One region of the Brevibacillus sp. NL20B1 genome, then DNA from elsewhere that is predicted to be linked to it. Evidence: riboswitches for the same ligand, from Rfam matches in the RefSeq annotation. Region 1 holds a riboswitch; each other region holds the start of a gene.
The links. A riboswitch is a leader RNA that binds a small molecule or an ion and turns the genes downstream of it on or off. The one in region 1 is predicted to bind S-adenosylmethionine.
Positions count from the first base shown of each region.

Region 2: it holds a riboswitch for S-adenosylmethionine, as region 1 does, so the genes downstream of both, KDN35_RS00830 (homoserine dehydrogenase) here and metH (methionine synthase) in region 1, are expected to answer to the same signal.
Region 3: it holds a riboswitch for S-adenosylmethionine, as region 1 does, so the genes downstream of both, KDN35_RS15275 (BMP family lipoprotein) here and metH (methionine synthase) in region 1, are expected to answer to the same signal.

Region 1 covers NZ_JAGTPT010000015.1:72,967-83,102, forward strand. The annotation lists gene argS (arginine--tRNA ligase) at 1-1,294, opposite strand, end outside; gene KDN35_RS12015 (hypothetical protein) at 1,641-2,120, opposite strand; gene KDN35_RS12020 (YjcZ family sporulation protein) at 2,294-2,401, opposite strand; SAM riboswitch class I at 2,604-2,702, shown strand; gene metH (methionine synthase) at 2,818-6,264, shown strand; gene KDN35_RS12030 (bifunctional homocysteine S-methyltransferase/methylenetetrahydrofolate reductase) at 6,302-8,173, shown strand; gene KDN35_RS12035 (mismatch-specific DNA-glycosylase) at 8,288-8,866, opposite strand; gene KDN35_RS12040 (carboxypeptidase M32) at 9,296-10,136, opposite strand, start outside.
Region 2 covers NZ_JAGTPT010000001.1:157,334-167,469, reverse strand. The annotation lists gene KDN35_RS00855 (nicotinate phosphoribosyltransferase) at 1-1,565, shown strand, start outside; gene KDN35_RS00850 (glycerol-3-phosphate dehydrogenase/oxidase) at 1,648-3,264, opposite strand; gene glpK (glycerol kinase GlpK) at 3,433-4,926, opposite strand; gene KDN35_RS00840 (MIP/aquaporin family protein) at 4,990-5,697, opposite strand; gene KDN35_RS00835 (glycerol-3-phosphate responsive antiterminator) at 5,928-6,476, opposite strand; gene KDN35_RS00830 (homoserine dehydrogenase) at 6,566-7,891, opposite strand; SAM riboswitch class I at 7,947-8,056, opposite strand; SAM riboswitch class I at 8,142-8,249, opposite strand; gene KDN35_RS00825 (DUF3221 domain-containing protein) at 8,461-9,030, opposite strand; gene pyrE (orotate phosphoribosyltransferase) at 9,239-9,874, opposite strand; gene pyrF (orotidine-5'-phosphate decarboxylase) at 9,900-10,136, opposite strand, start outside.
Region 3 covers NZ_JAGTPT010000023.1:61,513-71,648, reverse strand. The annotation lists gene KDN35_RS15300 (nucleoside phosphorylase) at 5-730, opposite strand; gene KDN35_RS15295 (sulfite oxidase-like oxidoreductase) at 733-1,395, opposite strand; gene KDN35_RS15290 (ABC transporter permease) at 1,431-2,348, opposite strand; gene KDN35_RS15285 (ABC transporter permease) at 2,335-3,405, opposite strand; gene KDN35_RS15280 (ABC transporter ATP-binding protein) at 3,380-4,909, opposite strand; gene KDN35_RS15275 (BMP family lipoprotein) at 4,987-6,009, opposite strand; SAM riboswitch class I at 6,224-6,334, opposite strand; gene KDN35_RS15270 (methyl-accepting chemotaxis protein) at 6,422-7,903, opposite strand; gene KDN35_RS15265 (DUF3298 and DUF4163 domain-containing protein) at 8,135-8,755, shown strand; gene KDN35_RS15260 (3-hydroxybutyrate dehydrogenase) at 8,879-9,664, opposite strand; gene KDN35_RS15255 (GntP family permease) at 9,728-10,136, opposite strand, start outside.

The sequences.
Region 1 (10,136 bases):
GGTAGTTTTTCAGGTCGTGGAAGATGACCGCACCAACCCCAACCTGTCTAGCCACCTCTTCCTTGTTTTCCAGCGACGGATTTTTCTCCCGGATCACGTTCAGCACGTCTTCGATGGCCTGAGCCAGCACTTCTTCCAGCAGGACCACTTTTCCTTTGCGGGTGGACATTTTCTTGCCGTCCTTGAGCATCATGCCAAACGGGATGTGGTACATTTCCTTGGCCCATTCAAAGCCCATCTTTTCCAGCACTTTGAACAGCTGCTGGAAGTGGAGGCGCTGCTCGTTGCCCACGACGTAGAGGGCCTTGGCAAAGTCATAGGTTTCATTCCGATACAGGGCGGCTGCCAGGTCGCGGGTGGCGTACAGGGTGGCACCGTCCGATTTTTTGATCAGGCACGGCGGCATGTCATACTCGTCCAGATTGACCACCAGGGCGCCCTCAGATTCGGTCAACAGCCCTTGTTCCTCCAGCATGGCGACGACGCGGTCCATCTTGTCGTTGTAGAACGCCTCGCCGTGGAACGAGTCAAATCGAACGCCCATGAGGTCGTAGATTTTCATGAATTCTTTCAGCGACTCGTCGCGGAACCACTGCCAGAGGCGGCGCGCTTCCTCGTCTCCGTCCTCCAGCTTTTTGAACCACTCGCGTCCCTGATCTTCCAGCGACGGGTCTTTTTCTGCCTCTTCGTGGAAGCGGACGTAGAGCTGGAGCAGCTCCTTGATCGGCTCGGCTTTTACTTTTTCTTCGTCACCCCACAGCTTGTAGGCGACGATCAGCTTGCCAAACTGCGTCCCCCAGTCGCCCAGGTGGTTGATGCGGATCGGACGGTAGCCGTGTTTTTCCAAGATGTTGGCGATCGCGTTGCCGATTACGGTGGAGCGCAGGTGGCCCATGGAGAACGGCTTGGCGATATTGGGGGAGGAGAGGTCAATCGGCACATTGCGCCCTTTACCGATGTCGCGGCTGCCGTATGCGCTGCCCTGCGTCAGGATCGTGCCGATTACGTCGCGGGCGACGCTTTGCTGATCGAGGAACAGGTTGAGGTACGGACCGACCGCCTTGACTTCGCGGATCGGCGTACCGCTAACCTCGCCGGCCAGTTCGGAGGCGATCAGCGGCGGCGCTTTGCGAAGCGCCTTGGCCAGTTGGAAGCAGGGGAAGGCGATATCCCCCATGCTGGGATTGGGTGGCGTTTCCAGCATGTCGTATACGGTTTCGGCGGTAAATTGGTCCGCGCCGAGGCGGGTGAGTGCTGCGGCAATGATGCTGGCCGCTTGATGCTTATAGCTCATGGAATTCTCCTTTCGGTCTGGAATCTAAAAAATAGAAAAACCTCTGCGTCTCATCAGGGAAGAGACGAGAGGTTGTACTCCCGCGGTGCCACTCTTGTTGCTCTCGCCTCCCGCACGGGAAAAGGCGAAAGCCGCTTTGCCTGCGGTAACGGGCAGACCCGGCGTGCCCTACGCAATCCGGCTGTCCGGACCTTCAGGACGCGTCTCCGAGGTGCGCTTCCCCGCGTCAGTTTGCACCGGGCTCCCACCGTCCCCGGCTCGCTTCTGCTTTCTGACGGAGTACTCTCCTCTTCAGCGACAACGATATTCTTCTAGCATTATAGCGGCATCTCCTGCGGGATGCAACTCACTCTTCCGGTTTTTTCAGCAAATCGTCCAAATCGTGGAACAGGTCCCGCGTCAGCCGTTCCTTGTCGTCGGCCGACTGCCACTGCCGCTTGTACTGGGCCAGCTTGGCGAGCAGCGATCGTTCTGCTTCGGCCGCTTCCTTAAGATCGTGGTTTTCACTGGGATCAAACGGCATCAGCCGCTCATCCGTCCCGCTGCGCAGATAGGGAGAGCGCCAGTGATCGGGAAAGCGATAGGGCTGGTCGCCAAACAGAATGCCCAGCACGTCGTCCGATTCCAGCGGGAGGAAGTGGTCGTATTCGTCCCGCCTGCCTCCTTCAAACAGGTTGAGATGCGTAAACGAATAACGCAGGTAGTGCTGCCCCGTCGCTTGATTCTTGACGATTGAATATGTCTCAAAATCCGTGTGCTCCAACTCTTTCACCGTCTCCAGGCGAGAGAGGAATTCCTGTCGGTTACAGGGTACCAATTGATCCACAATGGTTCGCTCCTTTGTACGGAATCGCTTTTCATCATAGCAAAAACGGACAGCGGCTGACAACGAACCAGCATCAGGCGCAAACGTCCCGCAGGGAACGGCAGGCGGACAGGGTTGTCCAGCGAAAAAAGAGCCTAGGTTTAGCTAGGCTCCTTGTTGATGTACGCACTCGTTTAGTTGCAGTCGTTCGAACACCCGACGATGACCAACAGGATAAACAGAACGAGCACAATTGCGAACGTGTCACCGAAAAAGCCGGAACCGCAGTAGGAAGTACTCATTGTTGTTTCCCCTCCTTTCCGTATGCTTTAGTCTATACACGAATGTGCCGGTTGTTGTGGGCGAATGACCAGCTCGCAAAAAATGGGCGGGGGCAGTCTGGAGAAAATAGACAAATTCTACATTGACGCGAGGAAAAGGGGGTGTTAAGATACATTCAAACATCGTTACCGTTTGACAAAACTGCATAACAGACAGTGACGACTCTTATCCAGAGAGGTTGAGGGACTGGCCCAATGAAGCCTCGGCAACCGGATTACCAGGTGCCAATTCCAGCAAAGCGTGTGCTTTGAAAGATAAGAGGATGGTCATGCGTGTATGTTTCGCGGACAAATCCTCTTCTTGTTGCACACAGAAGAGGATTTTTTATTGTACACGGACCAATGCGTGTGAGTTTGGAAGAAAAGGAGTTTGCCCCATGAAAATAAGTCTTCGTGAACAGCTTTACCGGAAAATTCTGATTCTGGACGGTGCGATGGGGACGATGCTGCAACAGGCCAGCCTGACTGCTGATGATTTTGGCGGTGATGCCTACGAAGGCTGTAACGAGCTGCTCAATCTCACCCGTCCTGACGTGATCCGCTCCATTCATGAAAAATACCTGGAGGCGGGTGCGGACATCGTGGAGACCAACACGTTTGGTGCCACCTCGATCGTCCTGGCCGAGTACGACGTGGCAGACAAAGATCTGGAGATCAACATCGCTGCAGCCCGGCTGGCACGGGAAGCGGCTGACGCCTATTCCACCCCGGAGTGGCCGCGTTACGTCGCCGGCTCGATGGGGCCGACGACCAAGACGCTGTCTCTGACGGGAGGCGTCACCTTTGAAGAGCTGGTGGAAGCGTACTACCGGCAGGCGAAAGGGCTGCTGATCGGCGGCGTGGACGCGCTGCTTTTGGAGACCTCGCAGGACACCTTAAACGTCAAGGCCGGCGGCATCGGCATTCGCCGGGCGTTCGCGGAGCTGGGCAGGGAAGTGCCGGTGATGATCTCCGGCACGATTGAGCCGATGGGCACGACCCTGGCCGGGCAAACCATCGAAGCGTTTTACGTCTCGTTGGAGCATCTGAAGCCGATTACCATTGGTCTGAACTGCGCCACCGGGCCGGAGTTCATGCGTGACCATCTGCGCACGCTGGCGAATTTGGCCCAGTGCGGGGTGAGCTGTTATCCCAACGCCGGCCTGCCGGATGAAAACGGCCATTACCACGAGACGCCGAACGGACTGGCCGCCAAGATGCGGGCGTTTGCCGAGCAGGGCTGGCTCAACGTCGCCGGAGGATGCTGCGGCACGACGCCGGAGCATATCCGCGCGCTGGCGGAAGCATTGAAGGACTGCAAGCCCCGTGTCCCGGCCGGACAGCCGGTCAGCGCCGTGTCGGGGATCGAGGTCGTCTACGCGGAAGCAGACAATCGGCCGCTGCTTGTCGGAGAGAGGAGCAACGTGATCGGGTCGAAAAAATTCCGCGACCTGATCGCGGCCGGGAAGTACGAGGAAGCGTCCGACATCGCCCGCGCCCAGGTAAAGCGGGGGGCACAGATCATTGACATCTGTCTCGCCGACCCGGACCGGGATGAGTACGGGGACATGGAGAAGTTCCTGCAGTTTGTCATCAAAAAAGTGAAAGCGCCGCTGATGATCGACTCCACCGACGTGCGCGTCATGGAACTTGGACTGCGGTACTCGCAGGGCAAGGCGATTCTCAACTCGATCAACCTGGAAGACGGGCTGGAGCGGTTTGAACAGGTGGCGCCGCTGATTCACAAGTACGGCGCGGCTGTCGTCGTCGGCACGATCGACGAGACCGGCATGGCAGTCACCCGGGAACGGAAGCTGGAAGTGGCCAAACGCGCCTACGATCTGCTGGTCAATCGATTCGGGGTCAACCCGCGCGACATCATTTTCGATCCGCTGGTCTTTCCGGTGGGCACCGGCGACGAGCAGTACATCGGCTCCGCCCGCGAGACGGTGGAAGGCCTCCGCCTGATCAAGGAGGCGATGCCGGAGTGCAAGACGATTCTCGGCATCAGCAACGTCTCGTTCGGGCTGCCGGCGGCCGGACGGGAGGTGCTGAACGCCGTCTTCCTTTACCATACGACTCTGGCCGGACTTGATTACGCCATCGTCAATACCGAGAAGCTGGAACGCTACGCCTCCATTCCGGAAGAGGAGCGGCGATTGGCAGAGGCGCTCCTGTTTGAGACCAACGACGAGACGCTGGCCGCCTTTACCGAGTTTTACCGGCAGAAGAAAAAGGAAGTACGCGTGGAAGCGTCGTCGCTCACGCTGGAAGAGCGTCTGGCCCGTTACGTGGTGGAAGGCTCCAAGGACGGGCTGATGGACGACCTGAAGCTGGCGCTGGAGAAATACACGCCGCTGGAAATCATCAACGGTCCGCTGATGGCCGGGATGGAAGAGGTAGGCCGGCTGTTCAACGACAACCAACTGATCGTCGCGGAAGTGCTGCAGAGCGCCGAAGTGATGAAGGCCTCCGTATCGTTCCTGGAACCTTACATGGAAAAGACGGAGACGGCCACCAAAGGGAAAATTTTGCTGGCGACGGTAAAAGGGGACGTGCATGACATCGGCAAGAACCTGGTGGAGATCATCCTCGCCAACAACGGGTACGAAGTGGTCAACCTGGGCATCAAGGTGCCGCCGGAGCAGCTGATTGCCGCCTGCCGTGAAGAGCAGCCAGACGCGATCGGCCTGTCGGGCCTGCTGGTCAAGTCGGCGCAGCAGATGGTGATTACCGCCCAGGACCTGCGGGCAGCCGGGATTGACGTGCCGCTGTTGGTAGGCGGCGCGGCCCTGACCCGCAAGTTTACCTCCAACCGGATCGCGCCGGAGTACAAGGGAATCGTGCTGTACGCCAAGGACGCGATGGATGGGCTCGACCTGGTCAACCGCCTGCAGGACCCCGTGGAACGGGAAAAGCTGCGTGCGGCTCAGCAGGCAGCGGAAGAGGAAGCGTCGACGACGAAGCAGGCCGAAACAGCGGCGTCATCGCTCAAGCCGAAGCGCTCCGCCGTCAACCGCACCGTGCCCGTTCACGTGCCGCCCGACTGCGAGCGGCATGTGCTGCGCCACTATCCGATCAGCCATCTGCAGCCCTACCTCAACCTGCGGATGCTGCTCGGCAAGCATCTCGGCGTCCGCGGCAACGTGGAGAAACTGCTGGAGACCGGAGATGAAAAAGTGACCGGGCTGTATCAGCTGGTGCAGGAGCTGCTGGCGGAAGCCAATCAGGACGGCACGATCACGGCGCACGGGATGTATCAGTTTTTCCCCGCCCAGGCGGATGGCGACGACATCCTCGTCTACGATCCGCGCGACCACAGCCGTCTGCTGGAGCGCTTCCACTTCCCTCGTCAGCAGGAGGAACCGTATCTCTGTCTGTCTGACTTCCTCAGGCCAGTAGAGAGCGGCGAGATGGATTACGTCGGGTTTTTGGCCGTGACGGCCGGCTCCGGCATCCGCGAGCGCTCCGCCCTGTTGAAAGAGCGGGGGGACTACCTCCGTTCCCACGTCCTGCAGGCGCTGGCGCTGGAATTGGCGGAAGCCTTCGCGGAGCGGCTGCACCACGTGATGCGGGACGTCTGGGGCTTCCCCGATCCGGCGGAGATGACCATGCTGGAGCGGTTTGGTGCCCGTTATCAGGGGATTCGCGTCTCGTTCGGTTACCCGGCCTGCCCCAACCTGGAGGATCAGGCCAAGCTGTTCCGTTTATTGAAACCGGAGGACATTGGCATCCAGCTTACGGAAGGGTTCATGATGGAGCCGGAAGCCTCCGTCTCGGCGATGGTCTTCGCCCATCCGGAGGCGCGGTATTTCAACGCCGGCCCGTCCGCGTTCGACCTGTAGACCGATAGACTTTTCACAGAGCAATGGGAGAGAAGGGATGGATTTGACAGCCAAAAAAGATTTGCGCGAATATTTGCGAGACCACCTGCTGGTCGGGGATGGGGCGATGGCGACCCAGTTGTACCGTTCGGGGGTGCCGGTGGGCGTCAGTTTTGAGGAACTGTGCCTGACTAATCCGCGCCTGGTGTACGACGTGCACAAGGCGTATTACGAGGCAGGAGCGCGCTTAATGGAAACCAACACGTTCGGCGCCAATCGGGACGCGCTCGCCCGTTACGGGCTGGAGCACAAGGTGACGCGCATCAACCGCGTCGCCGTCACAATCGCCCGGGAGGCGGCACAGGACGACGCCTATGTCGTCGGCAGCATCGGCTCCATCATCGCCGGACGGGTGCGGAAAAAAGTGCTGGACGAGTACCGCGATCAGTTTGAAGAGCAGGCGATCGCGCTGCTGCACGCCGGAGTGGACGGCTTGATTCTGGAAACGTTTCTCGACCTGGAGGAACTGCTGCTCGCGATTGACGTGATCCGCCCGCTCACCGGCCTGCCGCTGATTTGCCAGTTGGCGACGCTGGACGTGGGACGGACCCGTGACGGCTATACGCTGACGGAGGCGTTTTCCCAGCTGCAAAAGGCGGGGGCGGACATCATCGGTCTCAACTGTCGGCTGGGGCCGGCTGAGATTCTCCGCTCGTTCGAGAGCGCGAGCGTGCCGGATGGGGCGCTGCTCTCCGCCTTTCCCAATGCGGGCCGGCTCGGCATCAGCGACGGCGAGTACGCCTACAAGTCCTCACCGGAGTACTTTGCCGAGAGCGCGCTGCGCCTCCGGGAACAAGGCGTGCGCCTGTTGGGCGGCTGTTGCGGAACCACGCCGGACCACGTCCGGGCCATGGCGGAAGCGCTGAAGGGACTTGCACCGCTGCCGCGCGTCAACCCGTCCGAAGCGTTGACGGAGCGGCCGTCCGTCGCCTCGTACAGCGTCAGGGAGCGGCAGAAACCCAGCATCGTGGAGCGGGTCAAAACCGGCACTACAATTATTGTAGAATTTGACCCGCCAAAGGATCTGGACACAGAAGGATTCTTGACCGGCTGTTTTGAGCTGCACAAGGCCGGAGCGGACGCCATCACCCTGGCGGACAACTCGCTGGCCAACGTTCGGATGAGCAACATGGCGCTGGGAGCGATCATGAAAAGCCAGTACGGCATCGATCCGCTCGTACACATCGCCTGCCGGGACCGCAATCTGATCGGGCAGCAGTCTCACTTGATGGGACTGCACGCGCTCGGCATCGACCAGGTGCTGGTGGTGACCGGCGACCCCTCCCGCTTTGGTGACTTGCCGGGAGCCAGCTCGGTGTTTGATGTCACGTCGTTTGACTTGATCCGCATGGTCAAACAGCTCAACGAAGGCATCTCGTTCTCCGGCCGGCCGCTGAAACAAAAGGCGCAGTTCATCGTGGGCGCAGCCTTCAACCCCAACGTGCGCCACATCGAAGCCGCGATCAAACGGCTGGAGAAAAAGGTGGAGGCTGGAGCCGACTTCATCATGACGCAGCCTGTGTACGACGCAGAGTCAATCCGGCTCGTCCACGATGCGACGAAACACATCAAGATTCCGGTGTTTATCGGGATCATGCCGCTGACCAGCTCGCGCAACGCGGAATTTCTGCACAACGAAGTGCCGGGGATCAAGCTCTCCGACGAAGCGAGGGAGCGGATGAGGCGTGTTCAGGGAGAAGCGGCCAGACAGGAAGGCATCAAGATGGCCAAGGAGCTGCTGGACGTGGCCATCACCTACTTCAACGGAATCTATTTGATCACGCCGTTTAACTACTACCAGATGAGCGTGGAGCTGATCCAGTACGTTCGTCAGCAGAGCCAATTGCTGAAAACGGCCGCAAAGGCCTGATGCCTGCAACCAACCGTGCCAACATCACTCGGGCGGGCGGTATCGCCATCGGTACCGTCGTGCCCGAGTCTTTTTTTGGTGCATGCTGTCTGCCGTACCTTGCGGGGCGGGGGCTTACGTGCGTTGCGGATCGAGCGGATGCCACCCTTTCTCGCGCAGGAAACGGCTCAGCTCACCGAACATCGCCAGCCGTTCTTCCCGCGTATAGGAGGCGTTGGCGCCGCTGGTGGAGGGGATGACGAACAGATGGCTGCCGGCCCAATCCGCGGTTCCGAAGGCGAGCTGCGGCTGCAGGCCGAGCGAGACTGCTTCCTTTTTGCGCCCGGTGGCGTGACGGTACGCAGTAATGCCGTTAAAGCAGATGACCCGGGGACGGTACGTCTGGACCATCTGCCGGAACTGTTTCGCTCCGGCAGAGAAATCCGCTTCCCGCAGCTCACCGGAGGAGCGGGTGGGGCGACAGACCAGATCAGTGATGCCGTATCCGTACTCAAGCAGGCATGCCGTCTCTTCCGGCTTTAGCTGCCGGGGGGTAAGGCCGCCTTCGTACAGCCCGCGCCAAAACAGATTGGACGGATTGGCGTAGTGATAGCCGACTGTCGCCGATACACGCCCCGGATTAATGCCGCAGAACAGCACAATCAGATCGCGGCGGATGTAGGTGGGCAGCCATTTTTCAGTAAAGTGTACCACCGTTGCACCTCCTTTTGCCCCATTGAACACGACTTTGTATACACTGAGAGCGCCTCGACTTGCGAGCGCTCAGACTGAAGACAAACGGTTCATTGAATAAGCGTCCATAAGAAAATGATTTCCAGGCCGAAAGGCCTGACCATTCATCAACCGAAGCGAAAGACAATGTGCATCGCATGGAGAGATGGGCCAAGCGAGCTCCTTTGACGACCGGCTCAGCGGAAAAACGAAGACGCGGGGACCAACAGGGGACACAAGTCTCACTTCATCGAAACACCCAAATGTTTGTCCCCTGCCCGCGTCTCGTTTTGGAGCGGACTTCATCCGCTTCTGTGCTGGGCGTGAAGCGAGCGAGCGGGCCCGATCTCCCATGCGCCGCGAACTTTGTCTACACGCTGAGCGCCTCGACTTGCGAGGCGCTCACTCTTCTTACAGCTTGTAGATGTACGTGTACTTGCTTTCCAGATAGTCCATCAGGTACGATGCGTTGATCCCCTCGCCGGTGATCTCCTTCACCAGCTCGTTTGGGCTCTTTGTTTTGCCGTGCTGATGGATGCGCTCCTTCAGCCACTGACGAATCGGTCCAAACTCGCCCTTGGCCACCAGTTCATCGTAGCCGCTGAGCTCCTTGCGCATCACATGGGTAAACTGGGCGGCGTAGACGTTGCCCAACGAATAGGTGGGGAAGTAACCGAAGCTGCCTCCCGCCCAATGCACGTCCTGCAGCACGCCTTCCTTGTCGTTGGCCGGGACGATGCCGAGGTACTCCTTCATTTTGTCGTTCCAGATGGCGGGCAGGTCGGCCACCTTGATCGTTTGGTTGATCAGCCCTTTTTCAATCTCGTAGCGGATCATGACGTGCAGGTTGTACGTCAGTTCGTCCGCTTCCGTACGAATAAACGATGGAGTGACCTCATTGATCGCGCGGTAGAACTGTTCGACGTCCACACCGGCAAACTGAACCGGAAAGGCCTTCAGCAGATCACCGTAGAAATGCTGCCAGAACGGCAGGCTGCGCCCAATCATGTTTTCCCAGTAGCGGGACTGGGATTCATGGATGCCCATCGAAGTGCCTTCGCACAGCGGCGTGCCCAGCAGCTCCGGATTGATGTTTTGCTCGTACATGGCGTGACCGGCTTCGTGAATGCAGCTGAACAGCGCTGAGTTGAAGTCGTTCGGGTCGAAACGGGTCGTGATTCGGACGTCGCCCGGGTTGAACGACGTGCAGAACGGATGTACGCTGCGATCCATGCGTCCTGCCTGGAAGTCG
Region 2 (10,136 bases), on a different contig from region 1:
GCGGCCAGCCCAATTTCCGCACGACCGATCAACCGCAGAAATGCGCGGCTTGCGATGAGACCCGGTCGTTTGAAGTGCTGCCCTACTACGATCCGTCCCGGGATTACGCCCTCGACGCGGACGAGTACGCGCTCAGCATGATGTACGCGCTGTACAAGAAAGGGCTGCACAAAACCGAAGTGGTATTTGACGACTTTTACCGCAAGGCACCCTTCGTCAAACCGACAGGGGATTACCAGGGCGAGCTGGGCGGGTACGTGGCATTCGGCGGCTTGGAGCAGTTGATTGACATTCTCCAAAACCTGTACTTCAACGAATCGGACATCGCCTACCTGCGCTCCAAAAACCTGTACGACGAGGACTTTCTCGAAGAGCTGCGAAACCTGCGCTTCACCGGCCATCTGGATGCCATGGAAGAAGGCCAGATCGTCTTCCCCAACACCCCCTACATCCGGATCATCGCCCCCGTGATCGAATGCATCTGGATTGAAGCGCAGCTGCTGAATACCATCAACAGCGAGTCGCTGCTGATGACCAAAGGGGCCCGCATCATCACGGCGACGGACGGGCAGACCGTGATCGAAATGGGCAAACGCCGAGCCCAGGGGCGGGACGCTTCCGTCCAGGGGGCACGAGCCGCCTACATCGCCGGCTTTCACTTTACGTCCAATCTGAAAGCAGGCAAAAAGTACGGCGTGCCCACAACGGGAACGCACGCCCACCTGTTCGTCCAGTTTTTCCCCAGCGAGCTGGACGCGTTTCTCGCCTTTGCCGAGGTCTTTCCGGCGAAGTCAATCCTGTTGGTCGACACCTTTGACGTGCTGGGTAGCGGCATCCCCAACGCGATCAAGACGGCCAAGATCATGGAAGAGCACGGACACAGGCTGAACGGCATCCGGCTTGACAGCGGCGATTTGGCCTACCTGTCCAAGCGGGCGCGGGAGATGCTGGACAACGCCGGCCTGTCGTACGTAAAAATTGCCGCTTCCAGCGACCTGGACGAGTACACGATCGCTTCGCTCAAGCTGCAGGGGGCCAAAATCGACGTGTGGGGCATCGGCACGAAGTTCATTACAGCCTATGACAGCCCCGCCCTTGGCGGCGTGCACAAGATCGTCGCCCGCAAAACCGAGCGGGAATGGATCGCGCTGATCAAAATCTCGGAGAACCTGGACAAAATCATCAACCCCGGGCTGAAAAAAGTGTACCGCCTCTACGATCGAAACGGCATGGCCAAAGGCGATTACATCTGTCTGCAGGAAGAGACGCTGGACAACCTTACCGAAATCGTTCTGAAGCACCCGACCAATCCGCTCAAAAGCAAGCGGGTCGTCGACTTTACGGCAGTGGAATTGCTTCGCCCCATTTTCCGAAACGGTCAGCTTGTCTATCAGAAGCCCACGTTGGACGAGATCAGGGACTTCCACCGCAAGCAGAAAAGCACGTTCTGGGAAGAATACCTCCGCCTCGACAACCCGGAAGTATACCCTGTCGCCCTGTCCGACCGCTTGCGGGCGTTGAAGGACAAGCTGATTCACGACAAGCGGCGCCATTCACTGACGTAACTGACAACAAAAACACCCCCTCCGAATCATCTGCCGGAGGGGGTGTTAGCATGACCATTTAACTTGGCGCCTCGCCCGCCTGTCAGGGCGTCATGTCGTGGATCTGCTGCTCCAGTTCGCGGCGGTACGCGTCCGCCTGTTCCGCACTCCAGTTTCCGTACTGCTTCATGAAGGACAGGATCGGCTCTTTCCAGCGCTTCGCCCACGCGATGTCAAACAGCAGACTGCTCGTGCGGCGAAGCAAAAAGTCCACCGGTGTCACTGCCATCTCCTCTTCCAGCGCGTACACCAGGGACGTGAACACTTCCAGCGACATCTGGTGCCGCTTTGCTTCCTGCCCGCGCTCGCGGATAATCGCAAACAGGCGGTCTATATTGCTGCCATAGCGGCGAACGAGCCGTTCCGCCTCCTCACGACTGAGGCCTGCCGCCATCCCTTCCTCTGTTTTCCTTGCGACAAAGGATGCAAAACCTGCGGAGCCGCCCACCTTGCCGCCGGACAGCGCAATCCGGTCCGTCGTGCACCCTGCCTGTACGCCCAGTTCCTGTGCGACGATGTTGACCACCTTTTCCGCCATCTTGCGGTAGCCGGTCAGTTTGCCGCCGGCAATGGTGATCAGACCGCTCGGGGAACGAAACACTTCGTCTTTGCGGGAGATTTCCGAAGCCGACTTGCCTTCCTCGTAAATCAGCGGCCGTATCCCAGCCCAGCTCGCCTCGATGTCCTCCGCCCGGATGCCCACCTCCGGGAACATGTAATGGATGGCCGAAAGCAGGTAATCGCGGTCTTCCACCGTCATCACCGGATGGGCCAGATCGCCGTCGTAGGGGGTGTCGGTCGTGCCCACGTAGGTTTTCCCCGCGCGCGGAATGGCAAACGCCATGCGGCCGTCCGGCGTGTCAAAATAGACGGCCTGACGCAGCGGAAACCGCGCCTGGTCAAAGACGATGTGCACCCCTTTGGTGTGAAAGAGCCGCTTGCCCTGCAGGGAACCGTCTTTTTCGCGCAATTCATCCACCCACGGACCGGCAGCGTTAACCACTTTTTTTGCGCGGATGGCAAACGTCTCCCCGCTGATCCGATCGACGGCCTGCACGCCAACGACCTTGCCGTTTTCGTACAGGAACGACTCCGCCTTCACGTAGTTGACCGGCAGCGCCCCGCGGGCCGCCGCCTCTTTGATCACTTCCAGCGTCAGCCGGGCGTCGTCCGTCTTGTACTCCACGTAGTAACCGCCCGCTTTCAGCTTTTCCTTGCGCAGGAGCGGCTCCATCTTGAGCGTCTCCTCCCGGCTGAGCATCCGCCGCCGTTCGCTCCGTTTCACTCCTGCCAGCCAGTCGTACAGGTACAGGCCGACAGATGTGGCCAGCCGTCCGTACGTGCCGCCTTCGATCAGCGGCAGCAGCATCCACTCCGGCTGGGTGACGTGCGGCGCGTTTTCGTAGACGATCGCCCGCTCTTTGCCCACTTCGGAGACGAGGCGAAACTCCAGCTGCTTCAGGTAGCGCAGCCCGCCGTGAACCAGTTTGGTGGAGCGGGAACTGGTCCCCGCGGCGAAATCCTGCATCTCAATCAGCCCTGTTTGAATCCCCCTTGCCTGGGCGTCCAGCGCAATCCCCGCTCCGGTGATACCGCCGCCGATCACCAGCAGGTCTACCTCTGTCGATTTGAGTTGCGCCAGGTGCTCCGCTCGTTTCATCACGCATCACTCCCTGTTCTACTTTATCGATGGGTCAACCCGAACAGTCCGGAAAAAACACAAACGACCACCAATCCCTCCTTGCCTGCAAAGAAGGATCAGTGGTCGACTCCGTATCTCAGACCATCCGTATGAACTTATCGCGTACAGTATACCACATGCGGCCGATTATTTGAAGGCCATCGCAGCCCGCACGGCTTTTTTCCAGCCGTCGTACAGTTCGTTGCGCTTCTCCTCGCTCATCTTCACGTCAAAGACGCCGTCGACGTGCCAGTTGGCGGCAATCTCCTGCCTGTCTTTCCAGAAGCCTACCGCCAACCCGGCCAGATAGGCTGCTCCCAGAGCGGTCGTCTCGTTTACCTGCGGACGTTCCACCGGCACGCCCAATACGTCGCTTTGGAACTGCATCAGGAAGTCGTTTTTCACCGCGCCGCCGTCCACGCGCAGCTTTTTCAAATTGATGCCGGAGTCGGCCTCCATTGCGGTGAGCACGTCTTTCGTCTGGTAGGCCAGCGATTCCAGCGTGGCACGGATGAAGTGCTCCTTGCTGGTCCCCCGCGTCAGGCCGAAGACGGCGCCGCGCACGTCGCTGTCCCAGTACGGCGTGCCCAGGCCGACGAACGCCGGCACCACGTAGACACCCTCGGTCGATTCCACTCGGCTGGCGTACGCTTCGCTGTCCGCCGCTGATTTCAGCATGCGCAGGCCGTCGCGCAGCCACTGGATGGCGGAACCGGCGACAAAAATGCTTCCTTCCAGCGCATATTCCACTTTGCCGTCGATCCCCCAGGCAATCGTGGTCAGCAGGCCGTGTTCGGAACGCACCGGTCTCTCCCCGGTGTTCATCAGCATGAAGCAGCCGGTGCCGTAGGTGTTTTTCGCCATGCCTTCCTCAAAGCATGCCTGGCCGAACAGGGCTGCCTGCTGATCACCCGCCGCGCCGGAGATGGGCGCCTCCACGCCGAAAAAGAGATCTTTGTCGGTATGCGCGTAGATTTCCGAGCTGGAGCGCACTTCAGGCAGCATCGCTTTCGGCACGGTGAGGTGCGCCAGCAGTTCGTCGTCCCAGCGCAGGTCGTAAATGTTGTACATCAGCGTGCGGGACGCATTGGTGTAGTCAGTCACATGCGCCTTGCCGCCAGAGAGCTTCCAGATCAGCCAGGAATCGATGGTGCCAAACAAGAGATCGCCGCGTTCTGCCTTGGCGCGTGCCCCTTCCACGTTGTCAAGGATCCACTTGACCTTGGTGCCGGAAAAGTAGGCGTCGATCAACAGGCCGGTCCGTTCGCGGAACAGGTCGTTCAGCCCTTTCGCCTTCAACTCTTCGCAAATATCGGCCGTCTGGCGGGACTGCCAGACGATCGCGTTGTAGACCGGCAGACCGGTGTGTCTGTCCCAGACGACAGTCGTCTCCCGCTGGTTGGTAATGCCGATCGCGGCCACTTCCTGGGCGCTGATGTTGTGGTTGGCCAGCACTTCGCCGATCACGCCGACGACGGACGACCAGATCTCCATGGCATCGTGCTCCACCCAGCCCGGCCGGGGAAAAATCTGCGTAAACTCCCTCTGGGCTACTCCCACCATGTGTCCTTCCCGGTTGAACAAAATGGCACGGGAACTGGTCGTGCCCTGGTCAATGGCCAAAACATACATCTTTTCCATCCGTCACATATCCTCCTTTATCGTTTCCCGATCATCTCTGCCTCAATCAGCTTGGGCCGACCGCTATCCGAACAAGGCCTTGAAGACGAGCGCTCCCGCCGTCCCGCCAACGATCGGCCCCACGACCGGAATCCAGGCGTAGCCCCAGTCAGATGTGCCTTTGCCCGGGATCGGCAGAACAAAGTGGGCGAGACGAGGCCCCAGATCGCGCGCCGGATTGATCGCGTAGCCGGTGGTCCCGCCGAGCGACATGCCGATGGCGACGATAAAAAATCCGACGATCAGCGGATTGAGCCCTTCGGTAAACGTGTTGCTGCCGATAGCCAGCAGGCCAAACACGAGGAAAAACGTGCCCAGCCCTTCGCTGAGAATATTCGCAAATGTGTGTCGAATCGCCGGAGCTGTGCAGAATACTGCCAGCTTGGCCGCCGGGTCAGCAGTTTCTCTCCAGTGCGGCAGGTAGTACAGGTAGACAAAGATTGCTCCCAAAAACGCCCCGGCCATCTGGGCCAAAATGTACCCGGGCACGAGCTCCCAGGCAAACGAGCCAATTGACGCAAACGCAATGGTAATGGCCGGATTAAAATGGCCGCCGCTGATGGCCCCGACCGCGTATACGGCAAAGGCGACAGCAAACCCCCAGCCCAAGGTAATCACGATCCACCCGCTGTCTTTTGCCTTTGACTTGTTCAGCACGACTCCCGCCACGACGCCGTCCCCGAGAATCACCAGCATCATGGTCCCGATCAGTTCCGCCCAATACGCCGACATCTTGTTCCTCCATTCTCTTTTTTTAATATTTATGACGAGTCTGGACTGGTTTTCCCTCTTTTGCTGTTCACCTCCACTGGAAGAAAACAGAAAATCCACCTATTTATCCACGGTTTAAGTCCACAGGAACTTAAACACAGGGAATATATAGGTGGATCTCCTGATCTCATCCGACATATGAACTTCTGTAATCAATCTTATGCGGTCGTGAAAGCGTTGTCAATCATTTTTTACAGCTGTTTCCACAAGTTTCGATCGGAGGTGGTGACGGCGATGGCTCCTGCCGCCAGAGCGCTCTCGATCTCCTCCCGGGTGCGGATAAACCCGCCTACGATGATCGGAATTTGAATCTGTTCGCGAATTTCCGTAATAATGTGCGGCATGACCCCCGGAAGGACTTCGACGAAATCGGGTTTTGTCTGCTCAAGGATTTTGTAGCTCGTCTCCAGCGCGCCGGAGTCCAGCAGAAACAGGCGCTGCACCGTGACCAAGCCCTTCTTTTTGGCGGTCGTGATCACCTGCGAACGGGTGGAAATGACGCCGGCCGGCTTGATCTCCTGACAAAGAAACAGTGCGCCGTGCTCGTCGTTTTTCAATCCCTGCACCAGATCGGCATGCAGCCACAGCTTTTTTCCGTGCCGGCGTGCCAGGTCGGCGATGCTTTTCAGTTGGCAGATATGGCTCTCCAGCAAAATGATCGTCTCGTACCGGCTTTCCAGGACGCGTTCAAATTCTTTCATTTGGCGAATGGCCGGCAAGATGGTTTGCGAACCCAGCATGACTTGTCCTCATCCCCTTGAAGAAGAAGTGCTCCGCTTTTATCATGCCAAAAAATCCCGGCGAATGCGATGGGGAGTTGGATGCTAGTTTACAGCCCCGCACTCCCGCCGTCAGCATCTTGATCATCGGCCGCCTCCAGCACGGGATAAAGCCGCGTTTCGAGGCCGAAATCCCGTTCCAAAAGCCCAACGTGCTCCTCCTGCAGTCCGGCAGCGAGCAGGCCCACACGCAGGACGCTGCCCGAATCGTACTGGACGGTCATCCTGCGGACGGAGACACCCGCCCGTTCGAGAAACAGCAGTACCTGCTCCGGCGTCACGCCAGCCGCTGTCCCTGCCAGACAGCAGAAGTCGAGGCCGGATGAGAGGCGGCTGGACGGGACCGCCTCCGGCCGTTCACGCCAAGCGGGATGAGGCGCAAACGGTTGGGTCAGCAAGTAGGCCAGATCTTCCACAACCGCGCTGGCAGTCGGCAATTCGCCCGCCCCTTTGCCGGTGAACAAAAGGTCGCCGACGAGACTGCCTTCCACCTGTACGGCATTGTACGCATCCTGGATGCGCGCCAGCGGATGCTCCAGCGGCACCAGCGTCGGCCGCACGGACAGGTGCAGGCCGCCGTTTCCCTGGTGGGCTTGCGCCAGCAGTTTGATCCGATACCCCAGTTCCTTCGCCAGCCGGATGTGGCTCTGCGAGACTTCAACAATCCCCTGCCGCTCAATGGCTGACAGGGGCAGCGACTCCCCGAACACGAGCTGTGCCAGAATGTACAGCTTGTACAAGGCGTCCCAGCCTTCCACGTCGGAGCTCGGGTCTGCCTCCGCATACCCCAGTTCCTGTGCCCGCTTCAACACATCGTCGTAGGGAAGCTGGGCCTCCTCCATCTGCGACAGGATAAAGTTGGTCGTCCCGTTGAGGATGCCGCACACCTTTGTAATATCGTTGGTTCTGAGGAATTGACGGAGCACCCCAAGGATGGGAATTCCCCCCGCGACGCTGGCTTCATAGGCGAGATGGACGCCGTGCCGGTTGGCCAGTTCCACCAGCTCCGCGCCGCGTTTGGCCAGCAGCTCCTTGTTGGCCGTCACCACATGACAGCCCTTCTCGATCAGCGACCGTACGTAGTCGTAGGTCGGTTCCACGCCGCCCATCACTTCCACGACGATGTCTACGTCGCTTTCCATAACGTCGGCAAACCGTGTCGTCAACAGCGATGGCTCCACCTGCACGGCCCGCTGCTTCCGCGAGTCGCGCACCAGCGCCTTGACGATTTCGATGCGCTTGCCCAACCGGGCCGACAGCTTCTCCTGCTTCGAACGGATTGTCTTGACCACCCCGCCGCCTACCGTTCCCAATCCCAATAAGCCTACTTTTACCACACTCATGTTTTTCCACCCCGTTTTTTGTTTGTACAACATGAAAAAGCCTTCTTCGGATTCGAAGAAGGCTGGTGTGCATTGTGCTCGAGCCTTCTTCTCATCTCTCAAGACACGCGTGTCTTGCAGGAATTGGCACCTGGTCACGCACCGCGTGACGGTTGCCGGGCTTCATCGGGCCAGTCCCTCCACCTCTCTGGATAAGAAGAAGTCCTATGAAATTTTGAAACAGAAAAATAAAAAAACCTTCTCCGACAAGAAGAAGGTCTGCGTCCATATCAATCAAACCCGCTTCTTATCTGTCAAGACATCTGTCTTGCAGGAATTGGCACCTGGTCACGCACCGCGTGACGGTTGCCGGGCTTCATTGGGCCAGTCCCTCCGCCGCTCTGGATAAGAACAGTGTTTAACTCTTGGGTATCATTGTAAAGAATCACAGGTTGTTCGTCAACAAAAATCTGGCAGACCGGCATTTCGCCCGTCGTAAGCCGCTGCAAGTTGACATACATACGAAAAAGGATGGCGTCGTCAGATCGGCCATCCTTTTTCTTGACCAGCAAGGCACTGGCACCTGTCGAACCAACGGAAAAGGCGCTTTCGCCAATACCGGGTTATTTGATTCGCTTTACTTCACCCGTTTCTGCATGAACACTTATCTCGTGCTTCTGTCCTGCATTGAAAGTAAAAACGCGAACGATCCATTCTGATTCGGTGCTCACTGCATCCTGTACAATGAATATATCAGCTTTGTCAGAAAGACTCTTTACAAAGTTTAGCGCCATTTGAATGGCTTTCTTTTGCAGCATGGGATAATGTGGATGTTGTACATCATCTGCAACGACAAGTTTGCTCAAATCCGTTTTCGCAGGATACGATTCCAATGAAGGGGAAGCCGCCCATGTTTCTACTTCCGCTCCGACCTCTATGTCTGTAAGCAAAACCTTGTTATTCTTGCGATCAAGCAGAATGGCATCGTCGTTTACGAAATACCATTCGGCGTCATAGTCGCCATCTCTTGCTGTTTTGTCACTTTCAGCAACCAGCAGTGCTTTTTTCTCATAGTTTGTCTCGATGACGTATCCTGTCAAACCTTTGCGTTCGTTTTTGGGTTTCTCATCCGAGCATCCTGCTGTGAGAAGCAGAAACGCAAACAAGGTTATGTACAGTAATGGTCTGTTCATGATCCCTCCATTACGTTCAAATGTAAAAGAGCATCCACGATTTTTACCCACCGGTTATGAAGTATTATAATGTAAAAAACATGAAAATCAATTACATTTTGGTAACGAACAAAACAAAAAACGCCCCGAAACAGGGCGTTGGTAAAGTACAGTCGATTGAGGTACAAAATTTTTCTATCCAATCCGTTTGGACATGCGACATGACCGGTTACGCATAAAAGCTGCGAGGGGCTTTGCGCCAGTCGGCCAACAGGCTTTCCTGCTCTGCCGTGATGACGCCGCGCTCGCGTGCCGTCTCGAGCAGCGCGGTGTAGTGGGAAAGCGTCGCGACCGGGACGCCTTCCTCCCTAAAGAGGGCTTCCGCTTCTGGAAACTGGTAGCTGAAGATCGCTGCCACGCCGAGCACGTCGCCTCCCTCCGCCTGGACGGCCTTTGCCGCTTTGAGCGAGCTGCCGCCGGTGGAGATCAGATCCTCGATGACCACCACTTTCTGACCTGCGGCCAGCGCGCCTTCCAGTTGATTCTGCCGCCCGTGCCCCTTTGCCTTGTCGCGCACGTAGATCATCGGCAGGTCCAGCAGTTCTGCCACCCAGGCAGCGTGCGGGATGCCTGCCGTCGCCGTGCCGGCGATCACTTCCACCTGCGGAAAATGTTCGCGGATCACCTCGGCAAACGCCTGGGCAATCCGGCGGCGGACCGGCGGATGAGACATCGTGAGCCGGTTGTCGCAGTAGATCGGCGACTTGATGCCGGATGTCCAGGTATACGGCTGGTCCGGGCGCAGGTGAACGGCGCCGATCTCCAGCAGGTGTCCCGCTATTTCTTTGGCTGTCGTGGTATTCATCCTATCCTCTTCCCTTCGCGTACGTTTAGAGGCATGCCGCCTGAACGGCGTTAACGATCCGCTCCCAGGCGGCGGCAGGATCGGGCGAAGCCGTAACCGCCCGGCCGATTACGATGTAGTCGCTCCCCAACTGAAACGCCTGTTCCGGGGTCGTGATCCGGGTCTGGTCTCCCTTCTCCGCCCAGAGAGGCCGAATCCCCGGGGTGACGGTGAGGAAATCAATACCGGCCGCCTGCTTGATCATCGGTACTTCCAATGGAGA
Region 3 (10,136 bases), on a different contig from region 1:
TCACTCAATTCTCCACCGCCACGATCGCATCCAGCGCGATGCGCGCTTCTGCCTCAATCGCTTTGGCCGTGGTCTCCGTATGAGGGTTGTACGTTTCCAACAGATCAGCGTCGGCGTACCCATCGATCGCCAGGATGGAACCGGCACGCATGCCTCGGAGCGCAGCAATCACGAACAGGGCCGCATTCTCCATCTCCACGGCCAGCACGCCCGCCTGTTGGTACAGCTTGTGCGGAAACTCCACCACGCCGCTGTAAAACATGTCCATCGTCAGTGTCACGCCCTCGGCCACATGGAGTCCCGTATCGCGCTTCGCGGCTGCGGCGGCCAGCGCATCGACGACGCGGCGGTCGGCCACGGCCGGGAAACCCGGCGGCACCAATTGGCTGGTCAGTCCGTCCCGGCGGACAGCCGCCGTGCTGATCACCAGGCTGCCGGGTTCGATCGTTTTTTGGTAGGAACCGGCCGTTCCGACACGGATGATGGTCTTCACGCCGCCTTTGGCCAGCTCTTCAAAGCAGACGGCCGCCCCCGGCGAGCCGACGCCGTGGCTGACGACGGCCACCGCCGTGCCGTTCCACGTTCCCGCATAACTGTGGTATTCCCGGTTTTCCCCGATCGCCTTGCTCTCGTCCAGCAGGGCGGCAATGCGGGCTGCCCGCTTCGGATCGCCGCAGACGATCGCGCGCTTTGGCAGGTTTTCCGGGTCAATTTTCAGATTGGGCAGCATCATCAATCAAACTCCTTTTTCTCCCATTCGTCTTCCGGAATCGGCAGGGCTTCGCCGGAGAAACGCTCTTCGCGAAACGGGTCTCCGTTCAGATGAAAACCGTTTTGCTCCCAGAAGCCAGGGTTGTTTTCGTTCATGAATTCGATTCCGCGCAGCCATTTCACGCTCTTCCAAAAGTAGAGGTGCGGCACGATCAGCCTTAGCGGCCAACCGTGCTTGTCCGTCAGCGGCGCTCCGTCAAAGGAGTGGGCCAGCAGCACGTCGTCTCGTTCCAGGTCGGCCAGCGCCGCGTTTGCCGTATAGCCGTAATCGCCGTGCAGCATCACATACCTGCCCCGCGGTGTGACACCGGCCGCTGCCAGGAAGTCGCGGAAACGAACGCCGGTAAACCGGTTGTCAAACCGGGACCAGCGGGTGACGCAGTGAATGTCACAGGTGATCGTCGTCTGCGGCATCGCCATGATGTCGGCATACGAGAGCGTTACCTCCCGATCGACTTCCCCGAAGACCCGCAGCGTCCACGTCTCCAGGTCGTAGACAGGCACCTCCCCCTCATGCAGGATCGGAAACCGCTCCGTCAGCACCTGTCCCGGCGGCAGCCGCCGAGCCAGGGCCGGATCGACCGCGGGCACCCTCATCCGTTTGATCCGCTCTGCCTTGTTCATCTTCCCGTTTCCTCCCAGGTCAGTCCGTCTTTTGTCTAGCGGGCACTCTGCTGGCTGGCGGTGCTTGCGGCTGTGCCCTTGTCCTTGAGGAAGAACATCGCCGCAATCGTCAGTACATAGGGCAGCATCGCGGTAAACTGCGTCGGCAGCGAAAAGCCCTGCAGCCGGATACTGAGCGCGTCCATCAATCCGAACAGCAGGCTGGAGGCGAGAATGCCCAACGGGTGAGACTGCCCCAACATCATTGCCACCAGCGCGATAAAGCCGCGCCCCGCCGTCATGCCTTCGGTAAACATGGTCACCTGCCCAAGCGATAACTGGGCCCCGGCCATGCCGCAGAGAACGCCGCACAACACCACGGCCAGCACCTGCAGGCGCGTCACCTTCAGGCCAAGGCTGCGGGCCGCTACCGGATTCATCCCGGCCGCCAGCACACGGAAGCCGGTCACGGTGTGGGCAAAGAACAGGTGCAGCAGCACCGCCGCCAAAAAGGCCGCGTAGACCAGCGGCGAATGCCCCGACAGGATGTCCCCCAGCACGGGGATGTCTGCCACCCAGGAAATCCGCCACTGCGGCAGCCCGGCCATGTCCTTGTCGTAAAACGCCCCTTTCACGCCGAAGACGGCGCGCAGCGCAAACGTGGTCAACCCCAGCGCGAGGAAATTGATCGCCACGCCGACGATGATTTCATTTGCCTTCAGTCCGATCGTCATGTAGGCAAACAACAGCGAAAACAGCACGGTGACGGCGGCGGCAAACAGCACAGCCAGCGGCAGGCTGCCGGTAAAGTGATTGCCGACGATGGCGGAAAACGCTCCGACCAGCACCAGCCCCTCCAGCCCGACGTTGAAGATGCCCACCCGGGCGCACAGCGCGCCGCCCAGTGCCGCCAGGAGGATCGGAGTCACCATCCGGATGGTGGAACTGACAAGTGCTCCATCAAACAACTCCATGCGACTCCCTCCTCTTGCTCTTGCGGTTTTTCCACCAGTCATGACTGATTTTGGCGGAGATAAACAGAATCAGCACGGCCTGGATGACGCTGGCCAACTCCAGCGGTACCTCGGTGTTGCGCTCCACGCCCATCGCACCCGTCTGCAGGGCGGCCAGCAGTATCGAGGTAAACACGACGCCGATCGGGTGGGAATTGGCCAGCAGCGTGGCCATCAGGCCCGTCCAGGCATACCCGGGGACGGTCAACGCGCCGTCGACGTACCGGTAATGCGCCCCCAGCACTTCCACGGTGCCGGCCAGCCCGGCCAATCCTCCGCTGGCAAACATCGCCACAAGCATCACCCGATCCTTGTCAATCCCGCCGTATTGGGCAAACAACGGATTGTGTCCGAGCATCTTCACCTCGTAGCCAAACGGGGTGAACCGGACGATCCAGAACAACGCCAGAGCAGCAGCCAACGCCATCAGAAAGCCGGCGTGTACGCTCATGCCGGCAAACAGCTTGGGCAGCCAGACGCTCTTTTCCAGCATGGACGTCTGAGCCAGCGCTGCCGAGCCTGTCTTGTCCTGAAACGGTTCACTCACCAAATACCCGGCAAACAGGACGGCGATGTAGTTGAGCAGCAGAGTGGTGATGAGCAGTTGGACGCGAAACTTCGCCTCCATGTACCCGGCCAAAAGCGACCAGAGACCGCCTGCGGCCACACCGGCCGCCAGCGCGGCCAGCATTTTCACCAGTCCGGGACCGGGCAGGTACAGTCCGACCAGCGTCGCGCAGATCGCCCCCAGCACCATCTGCCCCTCGGCGCCCAGATTAAACACCCCGGCGCGAAACGCCAGCGACAGCCCCAGCCCGATCAGCATGATCGGGGTGGACCGGGCCAATGTGGAGGCAAAGGAGTAGTAGCTCCCAAACGCTCCTTTCCACATCTGCTGGTAGGTATCCAGGATCGATTCGCCTACCGCGCTGATGACGACTGCTCCCGTCAACAAGCCGATCACCACCGCCAACAGCGGCTGGACCAGCGGTTTACACAGCTTTTTGACCGCTTCCATGGATGCTTCCTCCTGCCATCAACACGCTGATTTTCTCTTCCGTCGCCTCCGACCGCTTCAGTTCGCCGACGATTCGTCCCTTGTACATGACCAGAATTCTGTCAGACAGCGCCAGAATCTCCGACAGCTCCGACGAGACGAGCAGGATTCCATCGCCGCTGTTTCGCTTTTCGATCAGCGCCTGGTGGATGTGTTCCATCGCCCCGATGTCCACGCCGCGCGTCGGCTCGGCAGCGACCAACAGCGGCGTCTGTTGCCCCAGCTCGCGGGCGACGATCAGTTTTTGCAGATTGCCGCCGGACAGGTTGCCCGCCTGCTCCTGCAAGTGCCGGGAACCGGTCTTAATGGCAAAACGCTCCACCCACTGCTCCACCACGCGGCGAAACGCGTCCCGCAAAATGACGCCGCGACGGCTGAACGCCGGTTTGCGCTGGTAGCCCATCAAGGCGTTTTCCTCCACGCTCTCCTGCTTGGCCGTTCCCCACAGGTAGCGGTCTTCCGGGACATGGGCCACTCCCGCTTCACGTATGGCTGCCACAGGACGGTTGGTGACGTCCTTTCCGCCCAGCAGCACCCTGCCCGCCGTGACCGGCCGCAGTCCGGTGATGGCTTGCAGCAGTTCCGACTGGCCGTTGCCCGAGACCCCGGCGATTCCGACGATTTCCCCGTGGTGCACGGTAAATGTAACGCTGTCCACGATCGTCTGCCGGTCGGAAACGGTCAGGTTTTCCACCTGCAGGAGGGGCCTGCCGTCCAGGCTCACCCGCTCACTCAACGGCTGCAGGTCACGGCCCACCATCAGCCGGGCCAGTTCGTCCACGCTGGTCTCCTGCCGGGAAACGGTCCCGGTCACCCGGCCGCCGCGCAGCACGGTGATTCGGTCGGCCACCTCCATCACTTCCTTGAGCTTGTGCGTGATCAGGATGACGCTCTTGCCGCTCTCCGCCAGGTGGCGAATCGTCTGCAGCAGTTCCTTTACCTCCAGCGGTGTCAGGACAGCGGTCGGCTCGTCCAGTACGATGATGTCCGCTCCCTGGTACAGCACCTTGAGAATTTCCACGCGCTGCTGCTCCCCGACCGAGCATTGCGATACACGGGCGGTCACGTCAATCGGGATGCGGTAGCGCTCACTGAGGGCCCGCACCGCCTCCACCGCATCCTTGCGCCGGAACAGGCCGGCACGCTGCGGTTCATAGCCGATGACGATGTTCTCCATTACGCTGAAATCGGGAAACAGCATGAAGTGCTGGTGCACCATCCCGATGCCGTGTCGGATCGCGTCGTCGGGGCCGCGAAAGACCACCGGGCGGCCGTTTAGCACGATCTCCCCGGACGTCGGCTGTTCCATGCCGTACAGCATCCGCATCAACGTGGTTTTGCCGGCGCCGTTCTCCCCGACGATGGCGTGGACCTCGCCAGCCCCCAGCGTGAACGATACGTTGTCGTTGGCCGTAAAATCGCCGTATCTTTTCGTCATGTTGCGCATTTCCAGACGGTACGTCATCCCGCTCTTCCCTCCTTTTTCCTGTTGGTCCCATTCAACAGGAAACCGACTACCGCAGTAGTCGGTCGCCGTCTCGTTTACTGCTGCAGCGGATCGGGCACCTTGCGCGTACCCGCCACGATCTCATCCCTGATCGCTTTCACCTTGTTGATGACCTCCTCACCGATGAACGGATGCAGCGGCGTCTCGCTTTCGCGCGTGACGTAGGTGACGCCGACGCCGTCTTCCTTCAGGCCGTACGTCTGCACGCCCGGTTTCAAGCTGCCGTTTACAAACGCCTTTACCGTTTCATAGGCGGCCGTGTCGGTCCCTTTCAACTGGGACAGGACGATGTGTTCCGGATCGATGCCGGTGCGGTCGACGTCCTGGCCGGAGGTGTAGAAGCCCTTTTCCTTGGCTGCTTCAAACACGCCAAGGTCGCCGACAGCAGCAGCTCCGTAGACAAAGTCTGCTCCCTTGTTTGCCTGCAGCAGGGCCAGCTCCTTGGCTTTCGCCGGGTCATTAAAGCTGCCGACGTAGTTGACGAAGACCTCTGCGTTCGGATTGGTCGCCTTCAGTCCCTCCTGGAAGCCGACCGTCCACTTTTTCAAAAGCGGAATGTCCATCGCCGCGACGATCCCCACCTTGTTGGTCTTGGTCGCCAGGCCGGCAGCTGCTCCCATCAGATAGGAGGCTTCATGTTCGCGAAATACCACGCTGCTGACATTGGGCAAGTCCACGACAGTATCGATGATGGCAAACACGCGGTCCGGGTTTTCCGCCGCCACTTTTTTCAGCGCATCCTCCGATTCAAACGACGACGTAATGATCAAATCGTATTGCTCGGCCACGGCCGCGCGGATGTTCTCCTCGATGGCGAAATGGTCGGTCGACTCGATGGTTTTGACGTCGACACCAAATTCCTGCGCCGCTTTCTTGGCACCCTCGTCCATCTGCTGGAAAAACGGGTTGACCCCGATCTTCTCCGGCAAGATCAGCGCGACCCGCTTCTTCTCGCCGCCTTCATGGCCGCCGGCTTGTCCCTCCGGTGCACCGCCTCCCGCCGCACATCCGGCCAACAGTACGGCAAACGTCGTCAATGCCAACAGGTACTTTTTCATGCTGTTCTCTCCTATCTAGTAAAAAAGTTTTTTAACTCCAATACCGGTAATTTACGGGTTTTTTTCGAAAGTTTCAAGGCAAAACACGAATATTTTAGTAAATATACACCATAAACGTTCGATATATTCCCCCTTTTCCCAGGAAGGCGCACCTGATGATGGTATGAAAAAAACTCTTCCTAGAGGAAGAGTTCGCCAAGTTGCGCCAACCTCTTCCTCATCTGTCAAAACCCGAGGGTTTTGCAGGAATTGGCACCTTTCTGTACCGGGGTACAGTGGTTGCCGGGCTTCATCGGGCCAGTCCCTCCGCCTCTCTTGATAAGGTAAGGTGAATCCGCTATCCAGTTGTAATGTCTCTAATTCTAGCAAAAGGTTCTCACATTGCAAATGATTTTTTTGTCATTTCAAAACATTATGTTTGTTGGTCTCGAAACGACTGCTGCAATCTGCGCGACAGCGCGTTCAGTTCGCCCAGTTCTTCCGTGATTTCCCGCACCTTTTGATGCTGATTTTCCGCCGTGGCAAACAGCTCTTCCAGATTGGCCACCGATTGTTCCGTCACAGCCGTAATCGTCGACATCTCGGCGGCCACTTCACCGGAGCGCAGCTTTACCCTGTCCATGCTGGAGCGCACGTGCTCGACGGCCTGCAGGAACGATTCCATTCCGGCCCGAACCGTCTCGATCGAGGTGACAGTCTGGACGGCCAGCTCCTGTCCCTTGGCCACCGACGATTCCCCGTTGCTCATGTGGCGCACGGCGTTTTCGCTCTCCTTGTGCAGCGACTGCAGGATTTCGGCAATCTCCTGGGTAGCGGTAGCGCTTTGTTCGGCCAGTTTTCGCACCTCGTCGGCCACCACGGCAAAGCCGCGTCCGTGTTCCCCGGCCCGGGCCGATTCGATCGCCGCGTTGAGCGCCAGCAGGTTGGTCTGGGTCGCAATCTGGTTGATCGTCTGCACGATCTCCTCCACCCGGTTGGCCTGCCGATTCAGCTCGCGGATGGTGGACGAGGCCACATTGACCGCCTGCACGATCTGCTCCATCTGATGCGACAGCTCGTTCATCATGCCGATGCTCTCGGTGAGGCGGCGGTTGTTCTGATCGGCCTCCGCCTTCATCGCGTTGGCCTGTTCGTTGACCGCCACGATCTCGTGGTCGATCGACTGGACTTCCTCCTCGATCTTCACCGTGGAGTTGGCCTGCGCCTCCATCCCCGTGGCCACTTCGCGGAACGCAACCATCATCTCGTCCGTATTCCGCTTGGTCGTCTCCGCGTGCTCATGCACGTGCTCCGACGTGCGGTCCAACTGTTCCGTCACCATGCGGATGTGGCCCAAAAGCTCCGCCAGCCGCTGTTCTTTTTCCTCTGCTTCCCGCCTCGCCGTCTCCGCTTTGTTCAGCGAGGCTTGTCCGGCCAGACACAGGTAGGTCAAGCCGACGATCATCAATGCGACAGACACGAGGTGCAGGATCAGATTCACTTCTGTCCGGCCTTCATCGAACATGTCGTAGAAACCGGTGTAAAACCCGACAAATGTTGCCGCGATCTGGACAATCCCGGCGAAGACGACCAGCTTCCAGTCCAGATAGGCCGCGAGGAAGCCGAGCACGATAAAGGAAATAAACGCCGTCTCCGGATAAGACGTAAAGTGGTCGAATGCGATGGAGTAATACATAAAGCCGATCGCGACCAGGTAGCGAATCACGTAACTGCCTTTGCGGATGAAGTAGTACGGTGAAACAATCAGTGTCATCAGCAGGCCCAGTGATGTCAGCTTCCAGAAGTTCACGTCTTCCTGATACGCGATGATTCCGGCCAGCCACAGATGATTCCAGAGAATAAAAATCATGAAGCCCTCTTTGTTGGTCAAGGTGTTGCGGACCAACTGAAACATGGTCTGAAGCATAATTTCCTCCTTTACTGCTATGGTGAATACAGCATTCTTTTGTCATTATATCCTGAAAAATCTTCCAAGTTCTATTGGGATCATGGAGAACATGTGAAAAAAGTTCTAACGCGCCCGTAGTTCCGCCGAATCAGAAACGCGGTTTGCCATGACCATTTGGCCCCTCTGACGAATAGGCTAAAGCAGGATCACATTTCTCAAGAAGGGAACGGGAACGCCATGGAAATGAATCAACTGCCGACCACCGTGCTGACCCACACGATCAGCCGCCCGAACGTAACCATTTATTACCCGCAGGTGGCCGGTTTGGCCAATCGACAGGCCGAACAGAACATCAACCAAACCTTGTCGCGGTACGTGCAGGATTTGATCAACCAGCAGCATGAAAGCCAGGTGCCGGGAACGACGGAAATGCAGGGAAGCTACGAAATCAAAAACAATCAGCGAGGCATCTTCAGCGTCACCCTGAACAACTACGCCTACACGCCTCCGATGGCCCACGGCATGACCTATATGATGTCGCTCACAGCAGATGTGCAGACCGGGCAAGTCTTTTCCCTGCGGGACCTGTTCAAACCGGGCAGCGACTATGTCAAGGTGCTGTCAGACAACATCAAAACACAGATCGCCAATCGGCATATTCCCACCCTGGAGCCGTTCAAGGCGATCAGACCCGACCAGGATTTCTACGTGGCCGACAAGGCGCTCGTCATCTATTTTCAACTGTACGAGATCACGCCGTATTACGTGGGCTTCCCCATGTTTCCCATCTCGGTGTTCGACCTGGAGCCGATTATCAGCGAAACGGGGCCGCTCAGCATCATGGCGACCAACTCGTAGCGTGCGTGGCTTTTTCTCCGGGAAAACAACCAGGCTGCCGACGATGTCGACAGCCTGAATGATTGCCTGGCACCCGGGGCCCGGGTGTGGAGACGGCGGCAGCAGACGGGAAGGCGAGCGGTCTTACTGTGCCGTATACCCGCCGTCAATTACCACGGCCTGCCCCGTCACACCCCTGGCCTTGTCACTTGCCAGAAAGACGGCATATTCGGCAATTTCCTGCACAGACAGCAGCCGCCGCTGCGGGACGAGCGGGTATATGACTTCTTCCATCACGCGTTCCAGCGGGACGTTGCGGGTCTTTGCCAGATCGGCCAACTGATTTTGCACAAGCGGCGTGTCCACGTACCCCGGACACAGCGCGTTCACAGTGATGCCGTGGGCGGCTCCCTCAAGAGCGGCCACTTTGGTCAGGCCGATCACCCCGTGCTTGGCGCTGTTGTAGGCCGCTTTCCCGGCAAACCCGATCAGTCCGTTGATCGAGGCCATGTTGATGATCCGCCCATGTCCCTGACGCTTCATGACGGGAAAGGCGTGCTTGATGGCGATAAACGGCGCCGTGAGCATGATGGAGAGCAGCTTCTCAAATGTGTCGGTCGGGAAATCCTCGATCGGCGACACAAACTGCATCCCCGCATTGTTGACCAGGATGTCCAGCCGGCCAAACGTCTCCACGCTCTTCTCAATGCTCGCCTTGAGCTGGCCTTCATCCGTCACGTCACAGCCTGCTCCCAGGGCTTCCCCCCCTTCGCCCCTGAGCTGCTCGGCCGCTTTTTCCACGGCCTCCCGGTTGAGGTCCAGCAGCAGCACCTTGGCTCCTTCCCGGGCAAACGTCCGGGCGATTTCATATCCGATCCCGCTTGCTGCACCGGTGACCAGTGCGACTTTTCCTTCCAGCAGCTTGTTCACGATGACACACTCCTTCTTACCAATTGGTACCCAAAACGACTTCGCCCCGGTTGCAGGATGGACCTAGACGAAAAGCGAAGCGGAGATTGCCAGAATAAAGACAGTCAGCGTCTTCAACACAGTGATCGCAAAAATGTCCTTGTAGGACTGGCGGTGCGTCAGCCCCGTGATTGCCAGCAGGGTAATGACGGCTCCGTTATGCGGCAAGGTATCCATCCCGCCGGAAGCCATCGAGGCGATCCGGTGCAGAAGCTCCGGACTGATGCCGGCCGCCTGCGCCAGCTCCAGGTACTGTTTTCCCATCACTTCCAGCGCAATGGACATGCCGCCAGACGCCGATCCGGTAATTCCCGCGAGCACGTTGACGGCCACGGCTTCGGAAACCAGTGGATGGCTGCTGACCCCGAGAATCCATTCTTGAATCAGCTTGAAACCGGGCAGCGTTTTAACCACGTTGCCGAATCCCACCTCG